DNA from 2 places in the Streptomyces sp. NBC_00076 genome. Region 1 is predicted to be linked to the other one. Evidence: predicted binding sites of a transcription regulator. Region 1 holds the regulator's gene; the other holds the start of a gene.
The links. Region 1 encodes HspR, which represses chaperone genes until heat shock. Its sites were predicted from a motif close to TTGAGNNNNNNNNNCTCAA; they were not measured.
Positions count from the first base shown of each region.

Region 2: a site for HspR is predicted at 2,249-2,267, ahead of lon (endopeptidase La). Genes of this name have one in related genera too.

Region 1 is NZ_CP108242.1:5,581,118-5,585,532, reverse strand. Features, by position in the region: gene OHA64_RS25440 (ATP-binding protein) at 223-681, opposite strand; gene OHA64_RS25435 (helix-turn-helix domain-containing protein) at 912-1,793, shown strand; gene OHA64_RS25430 (DUF397 domain-containing protein) at 1,804-1,986, shown strand; gene OHA64_RS25425 (heat shock protein transcriptional repressor HspR) at 2,041-2,493, opposite strand; gene dnaJ (molecular chaperone DnaJ) at 2,499-3,677, opposite strand; gene grpE (nucleotide exchange factor GrpE) at 3,720-4,379, opposite strand; gene dnaK (molecular chaperone DnaK) at 4,376-4,415, opposite strand, start outside.
Region 2 is NZ_CP108242.1:7,060,297-7,064,711, forward strand. Features, by position in the region: gene OHA64_RS32295 (response regulator transcription factor) at 1-282, opposite strand, end outside; gene OHA64_RS32300 (spermidine synthase) at 407-1,084, opposite strand; gene OHA64_RS32305 (rhomboid-like protein) at 1,300-2,121, shown strand; gene lon (endopeptidase La) at 2,290-4,415, shown strand, end outside.

The DNA of each region.
Region 1 (4,415 bases):
ACGTACGACAGCCGCACACATGTCCCCCGATCCCACGGCCACCACCCCGACCAGCGATCACTGGTACACGCGTTCGCATCACCTCGTCGATACCGAGAGCGGTACCGGCGCCCCGCGCCCTCAACCGGATGCGGCGACGCCGCGCGTCGCGACACCCGGATGCGATTCCTCCCCGGCGTGAACGCCGGGGCCTCCTCGCAAGAACCAGGAGATATCCCTGGTTCACCCGTTCGAGCGAAGCCGGAACGATCCGCTGTTCCCGCCCAACTCGAACCAGACTCCCTTCGCATACCGCCCCGTTCTCTCGTCGGCGACGCCCCACCCGTCCGCCATCTCCTCGACCAGCGCGAGCCCCCTCCCCCAGCAGGCGACAGCCCAGGCGGCGGGATACGTGACCACGGGCGGGTCCGGACTCTCGTCGAACACGCTGACTCGGAGTCTGCCCGCGGTGAGCCGGATGCGGAGCATGGCGGTGCCCTTGGTGTGCAGGTGGACGTGGGTGACGAGTTCCGAGGTGCACAGTGCGGCGGGCATGACGAGGTGCTCCCGGTCGTGGGTGAAGAGGACGGCGCGTACGAAATCCCGGCAGACGCGCGGTGAGGTGGCGTCGCCGGGTGCGAACAGGCTGTATTCGTGGGTGAGTTGAGCGGGGCGGTGGGCTGCGCGGCGGGACGGGTTCATGGGTGTCGGCTCCAGGTGAGTGGCGTGGTTCCCGTTGCCCGGCGATGACGTCGCCCGCGTGCGGGTGCTCTGTCGGCTTACGGGCAGGGGAGGTTGACTGGTTTCAGTGTGTGACTGACCCAGCACTGAAGGTAGCGATTAAGGGTTCTCGCGAGCAACCTATTCGCGGGATCCGGTGGACCAACATCCACCAAAGGGGCAGACTTTGAGTCGACCACCAAGGAGAACCCGTGGGACTGCGCACCACTATCAGCGAACGGCAGCGGCGACTCGGCTTCGAGCTCAAACATCTGCGCGAACAGGCTGGGTTGACCACCAGTGAAGCCGCCGAGCGGATCGGCATGACGCGCGGACAGCTGGGGCACATCGAGGCCGGCCGGACCTCAGTCCTCACTGAACGACTGCTCGACCTCTGCCGCGTCTACGGTTGCTCAGAGGAGCCCTACGTCGAGGCGCTGGTCACCATGTCCGAGTCCAGTGGCAAGGGCTGGTGGAGTGCGTACAGGAAACACATGGGGCCCGACTCGCTGAATCTGGCCGAGCTCGAATCAGAGGCCGTGGCCATCAGGACGCACGAGCCACTGTTCATCCCGGGGCTTTTCCAGACCGAGGACTACACGCGCTCCATCTTCACGAGCCCCGACCTGGGCTTCGCGAACATCGAGGAGGGGTTGAGGTTCCGCATGGAGCGTCAGCACATCCTGACGCGCGACAACGCGCCGTCCGTGCACGCCATCATCCACGAGTCCGCGTTGCACATGCGGTTCGGCGACACCAAGGTCGTTCGGGAGCAGTTGCTGCGTCTGATCGAGTTGGCGCGACTGCCGAACGTGACCATCCAGATCTATCCGTTCACGGCCCAGGCACACGCCGCACTCACCGGCAATTTCACGCACGTCATCCCCGCCAACCCGAGGTTGGGCACGGTCGTGGTCGAACAACTCCTGGGCTCCCACTACTTGGTGGGGCAGCGCCAGCTTGCGGAGTACGACTCCTTGTTCGACCGCATCGCCGAAAACGCCCTCGCACCCATCGACGTATCGTTGGCCCCCGAAGCACACTCGGTGAAGGACTCGCTGACCCTTGTCCAGCATGTGCTCTACACCGCCTGAGGAGGCGCGAATGCCTGAGTTGCACTGGCAGAAGTCGTCGTACAGCGGCGGCCCCGAAGGCAACTGCCTCTACCTCGCCCCCACCCCCGACGGAACGATCCGCCTCCGTGAGAGCGACACCCCCCACGTCATCCTGACCGCCGCCCCCGGCAGCCTCGCCGCTCTCCTGCGCAGCCTCAAGGGCGACGACTGAGGGGTCCGGAGGTTCAGGTGAACCTCCGGACCCCTCAGGTCAGTTGACGCGACGTCAGTCGGACGTCTGCTGTCGCTTCGGCCGCCACACCACCAGCGCGCTGGTCTGCTGCACCTCCTGGTACGGGACCAGGTCGCGGCGGTACGACGCGTGCACCGCCGCCTCGCGCTGCTGCATCGCGGCCGCCGCGCCGTCCAGGGCCGCCTGCATTTCCGCGAGGCGGGACTGGAGGGCGACGACCTGGTTCTCCAGCTCGATGATGCGCTTGATGCCGGCCAGGTTGATGCCCTCGTCCTGCGACAACTGCTGGACGGTACGCAGCAGTTCGATGTCGCGGGCCGAGTAGCGCCGGCCCCGGCCGGGGGTGCGGTCCGGGGAGACCAGGCCGAGACGGTCGTACTGGCGAAGGGTCTGCGGGTGCAGGCCGGAGAGCTGGGCCGCCACCGAGATGACGTAGACCGGGGTTTCCTCGGTCAGTTCATACGGGTTGCGTCGACGACCGTCCATCCCACTCATGCTCCCTTCGCGGCCTGGAACAGCTCCGCCCGCGGGTCCTCACCCGCGGTCGCCTCGCGATACGCCTCCAGCGCGTCACGAGCCTTCCCCGTCACGTCCCTCGGGACACTCACCTCGACGGTGACCAACAGATCGCCGCGGGTGCCGTCCTTACGGACCGCGCCCTTGCCGCGGGCGCGCATGGTGCGGCCGTTGGGCGTGCCCGGCGGCAGCTTCAGCGTCACCGGCGGGCCGCCCAGGGTGGGCACCCTGACCTCGCCGCCGAGGGCCGCCTCCGCGAACGTGACCGGGACGGTCACGGTGAGGTTGTCGCCTTTGCGGCCGAAGACCGGGTGGACGTCGACATGCACGGTGACGTACAGGTCGCCCGACGGGCCGCCCCGTTCGCCGGGTGCTCCCTTGGCGCGCAGGCGGATGCGCTGGCCGTCGGAGACCCCGGCGGGGATGCGGACCTGCATGGTCCGCGACGACTTGGCCCGTCCGCTGCCGTGGCAGATCTCGCAGGGGTCCTCGGAGATCAGTCCGCGGCCCTTGCAGTCCGGGCAGGGGTCCGTCAGTGAGAAACCGCCGCCCGAACCCCTCGCGACCTGCCCGGTCCCGACGCAGGTCGGGCACACCCGCGGGTTGCCGTTCTTGTCGCCGGTGCCGGAGCACGCCTTGCAGGGCTGCTGCGAGGACATCCGCAGCGGGACGGTCGCACCCTCGATCGCCTCGGTGAAGCTGAGGCTGACCTCGGTGTCGATGTCCTGGCCGCGCCGGGGCTGCGTACGCGTCCCCGTGCCCGCGCCGCCCCGGTTGAACAGGCCCCCGAAGACGTCACCGATCCCGCCGCCGAAACCGCCGGCGTTTCCCCCGCCCTGGGGTCCGCCTCCGAAGAGGTCACCCAGGTCGAAGTTGAACGAGCCGCCGCCGGCCGGACCCGGCCGGAAGCCGCCGCTTCCGAACAGGGCCCGCGCCTCGTCGTACTCCTTGCGCTTCTTCGGGTCGCCGAGGATGTCATTCGCCTCGGAGATCTCCTTGAAGCGCTCCTCGGCCTTGAGGTTCCCCTTGTTGGCGTCCGGGTGGTACTCGCGGGCGAGCTTCCGGTAGGCCTTCTTGATCTCGGCCTCGGTGGCGTCCTTGGGGACGCCGAGAACCTTGTAGTAGTCCTTCTCGATGAAGTCCTTGGTGCTCATCCTCGACGTCCCTCCTTCCTTCTTGTCCTTCTCGGTTCAAGCTCAGCCCTCGTCCGGGCCACCGCTCTCCTTGTCGTCGGCCGTCTCCGCGGAGTCCTCCGCCTTGACGGTCTGCGCTCCCGGCTGAGGTTCGGCCACGGCCACCCGCGCGGGACGGATGGTGCGTTCGCCGAATCGGTACCCGGGCTGGAGAATCGCCACGCACGTCGTCTCGGTGACGTCCGGCGCGTAGCTGTGCATCAGGGCCTCGTGGATCGTCGGGTCGAAGGGCTCGCCCTCCTTGCCGAACTGCTGAAGGCCCATCTTGGCCGCGACGGACTCCAGCGACTCGGCGACGGACTTGAATCCGCCGAGGAGCTCCCCGTGGTCCCGCGCGCGGCCGATGTCGTCGAGCACGGGCAGAAGCTCGGTCAGGAGGTTCGCGATGGCGATCTCCTTGACCGTGATCCGGTCCCGCTCGACCCGGCGGCGGTAGTTCTGGAACTCGGCCTGGAGCCGCTGGAGGTCGCCGGTGCGCTCGTCGAGCGCCGTGCGTACCTGGTCCAGCTGGGCCGTCAGGCCTGCGATCTGTGCTGATGCGTCCCCGGCCGGGGCCGCCGCCTCCCCCGAGGAGGGGGCGGCGGCCTGCGGCTCGGCGTCGTCGGGGGTGGCGCCGGAAGGGACGTCAGGCTTCTCGTCGAAGCCCGGGGTCTCCTCCGTCACGCGGCACCGTCCTTGCGCTCGTCGTCCACGATCTCG
Region 2 (4,415 bases), 1.5 Mb from region 1:
CATCATCACCGGCACCGGGCGGGCGGCCTGCACGCGTCGGCAGACCTCCAGGCCGTCGAAGCCGGGCAGCATGATGTCGAGGATCAGCAGATCGGGCTGCCAGGCCTCGGCCGTGTCCACGGCGGACGGACCGTCCACCGCCGTTTGCACGAGGAATCCCTCGGCGCGCAGGCGGGTCGCGATGGCGTCCACGATCGTCGGATCGTCCTCGACGACCAGAACCCGGCGCTGCGCGCCCTGGGTTGCCGCCGTGCCGTTGTGGGAGGTGTGTGTCTGCTCCATCGCCCGCCCCTGAGGTGTGCAATTCCGGAACCAGTGGGGTGATCCCTTGTCTGCGCATGACTGCGCTTGACGCTTGAATGATCGGCGTCAGGGAAGCAGAGTACGGGGAGTTACCGCGCCTTTGCTATCCAGGTCGGACGGCGAGATGTACGACGTCCGGAACGCCCCGGGCAACCGGGATCTCTTCGGTACGCACCTGCTGGAACCCGGCATTCCGCAAGGTTCCCTCGAATTCCGGCGAGGGTCGGGCGGACCATACCGCCAGCACCCCTCCCGGCCTCAACACCCTTGCGCAGCAGGAGAGTCCGGCTGGTGAGTAGAGGCCGTGGTTGCCCTCAGTCACCGTCCAGTCGGGCCCGTTGTCGATGTCGAGGCACAGGGCGTCGAATGTGGCGCATGTCTCATTGACGAATGCGACCAGATCGGTTTTCAGAATGTCGGTGCGCGGATCGGCGAGGGCGGGGGCGGAGAGAGCGGACAACGGCCCCTCGCGATGCCAGTCGATCACGGCGGCCTCGCGCTCGACCACCGTGATGCGGCCCCAGCGGGGATCGGCGGCGGCGTGTGCGAGCGAGAAGCCCACGCCAAGACCCCCGATCAGCACACTCGGCTCGGCCCGTCCGTCGAGAGCCTCCAGCGCCGCGTCGATCAGTCGTCGCTCCGAACGGCCGTCGGACGTGTCCATCAGGAAGCACCCGTTGGCGATGATCTGAAGCAGCCCACCATGGCGTCGCAGCACGACCTCGCCGTGCGGGCCCTCGCGACGGTCCAGGACCTCGGGAGTGTCGTTCTGAGTGCGCACCGGCTCATCCTGGCAGTCCCGTGCGCGGCGGGGCACGCGGTTTTCCTGGGAAGTCGCTGTGAATCACGGCTTTCGTGGCACCGGTCATAGACAGTGCCGCGCCGGACGACGAAGGGTGAGGGAAACGGAAGGAGCGCCTCACCGTGGACCGGACCGTGACGGCCGCCGACGCGACGGCGAATGTGGCTCCTCCGCCGTGCGACGTGCCCTGTGACATGCCGTGCGACGTGCCGTGCGAGGTGGCGCACGAGGCTCCCTCCCGGGCATCCTCCGGCGCCGGTCCGCCCGGGGTGTCGGGACTGCTGGAGGCGATGCCGCGGCAGCGGAGCGTGGACGCCGGTGCCACGACCACCGCGCCGACCCCGCCCGCCGCCCCCACCGCACCGGCCGCCCCCGCGCCAGTCCGGCGCCCGCGCCCCTGGCTGCTGCTGCCCACGCCCACCCGGACGCCGTTCACGATCGGGTACGCCACCGTGCTCGCCGTCACCTCGCTGGTCACGGAGTACGCCGCCCCGTCGGTCGTGCACACCCTGCACCAGGCTTCCAGCACCGATGTGGCCCACCTCGTGCAGTGGCCCGTGGCGGTGCTGCTGGCCAGCGCGCTGTGGATCGCGGGCGGGCTCCTGTCGCCGTACGCGATCGGGCTCCTGCTCGTGCTCACGGCCCTGGAGCGCCGGATCGGCGGTGCGCGCACCGCCGGGGTGTTTCTGCTCGGGCACGTCCTCGCCACGCTGGCGACCGAGGGGGCCGTGGGGCTCGGGGTCCTGGTCGGGCATCTGCCCGACAGCTCGTTGCACCGCCTCGACTACGGCGTCAGCTTCGGCGTCGCCACCTGTGTGGGCGCCCTCGCCGGGCTGCTCACGCCGTGGCTGCGCCGGCCCCTGCTGACCGCCTTCGGCGGCATGGTGGTGCTGGACCTGATCGCGTTCACGGACCCCATGACGAACTGGGGGCACCTGATATCGCTGGGGATCGGCGTGGCCACCTGGCCGGTGACGCGGCGCCACCGGGCCCGCCCGGCCACGACCGCCCCGTAACTCTCCGCTGCCCACGGGCATCTTTCGAACCGTCCGGCTGTTGGGCCGAGGGACGGCCGCTCCGCCTCCCCGAACGTGATCGCTCACAGCGAACGCTCCGTGGGGAACATTCAACCGCTCACATGCATTGAGTCGGCATAGCTCAACTTGACTGCCGAAGGGGAGATCATGGCTTCGACGTCCACACCGCTCACTCTGCCTGTGCTGCCGCTCGACGGCGAGGTCGTACTGCCCGGCATGGTGGTTCCGCTGGACCTGAACGACGCCGATGTGCGCGCCGCGGTGGAGGCGGCCGAGGCCGCCGCCCGCTCGGAGCCCGGGAAGCCCCGGGTCCTGCTGGTGCCGCGCATCGACGGGACATACGCGAGTACCGGTGTGCTCGGCACCATCGAGCAGGTCGGCCGGCTCGCCGACGGCGACCCGGGCGCGCTGATCCGCGGCCGCGGCCGGGTGAAGATCGGCGCGGGGACCACGGGCCCGGGTGCCGCCCTGTGGGTCGAGGGCGTCCGCATCGACGAGAACGTGCCCGAGCCGTTGCCCGGTCACGTCACCGAACTGGTCAAGGAGTACAAGGCGCTGGCCACGGCGTGGCTGCGTAAGCGTGGTGCCTGGCAGGTCGTGGACCGGGTGCAGGCCATCGACGACGTGTCCGCCCTGGCCGACAACTCCGGTTACTCGCCCTTCCTGACCACCGAGCAGAAGGTGGAGCTCCTGGAGACCGCCGACCCGGTGGCCCGGCTGAAGCTCGCCACCCAGCAACTGCGCGACCACCTCGCCGAGCAGGACGTCGCCGAGACCATCGCCAAGGACGTCCAGGAGGGTGTCGACAAGCAGCAGCGGGAGTTCCTGCTCCGCCGCCAGCTGGACGCCGTACGCAAGGAACTGCGCGACCTCAACGGCGAGTCGGAGGGCGAGGAGTCCGACGACTACCGGACCCGGGTCGAGGCCGCCGACCTGCCCGAGAAGGTCCGTGAGGCCGCCCTCAAGGAGGTCGACAAGCTGGAGCGGTCGAGCGACCAGTCGCCCGAGGGCTCATGGATCCGGACCTGGCTCGACACCGTCCTCGAACTGCCGTGGAACGAACGGACCGAGGACGTGTACGACATCCAGGGCGCCAAGGCGGTGCTGGACGCCGAGCACTCCGGGCTGGCGGACGTGAAGGAACGGATCACCGAGTACCTGGCGGTGCGCAAGCGCCGCAGCGACCGTGGGCTGGGTGTCATCGGCGGGCGGCGCGGCGGTGCCGTGCTCGCGCTCGTCGGGCCGCCCGGTGTCGGCAAGACCTCGCTGGGCGAGTCCGTCGCGCACGCCATGGGGCGGAAGTTCGTCCGGGTCGCGCTCGGCGGTGTCCGGGACGAGGCGGAGATCCGCGGCCACCGGCGTACGTACGTCGGCGCGCTGCCCGGCCGGATCGTGCGCGCGATCAAGGAGGCCGGGTCGATGAACCCGGTGGTCCTGCTGGACGAGATCGACAAGGTGGGGTCCGACTTCCGGGGAGACCCGGCCGCGGCGCTGCTGGAGGTTCTCGACCCGGCGCAGAACCACACCTTCCGGGACCACTACCTCGAGGTCGAACTCGACCTGTCGGACGTCGTCTTCCTGGCCACGGCCAATGTGCTGGAAGCCATCCCGGAAGCGCTGCTCGACCGTATGGAGTTGGTCCGGCTCGACGGCTACACCGAGGACGAGAAGATCGTCATCGCGCGTGACCACCTGCTGCCCCGTCAGCTGGAGCGGGCCGGCCTCAACAAGGACGAGGTGACCCTCGACGAGAGCGCGCTGCGCAAGCTCGCCGGCGAGTACACCCGCGAGGCCGGGGTCCGAACCCTGGAGCGCTCCGTCGCGCGGCTGCTGCGCAAGGTCGCGGCCCAGCACGAACTGGGCGAGCGGGAACTGCCGTTCACCGTCACGGACGAGGACCTGCGCGCGCTGATCGGCCGGCCGCACCATGTGCCGGAGTCCGCCCAGGACCCGGCGGAGCGGCGGACCGCCGTGCCGGGTGTGGCGACGGGGCTCGCGGTCACGGGAGCCGGTGGTGACGTGCTGTTCGTCGAGGCGTCGCTGGCCGACCCGGAGACCGGAGCGGCGGGCCTGACGCTGACGGGCCAGCTGGGCGACGTCATGAAGGAGTCGGCGCAGATCGCGCTGAGCTTCCTGCGCTCGCACGGAGCCGAACTGGAGCTGCCGGTCGCGGACCTGAAGGACCGGGGCGTGCACATCCACTTCCCGGCGGGCGCGGTGCCGAAGGACGGCCCGAGCGCCGGTGTCACGATGACGACGGCGCTGGCGTCGCT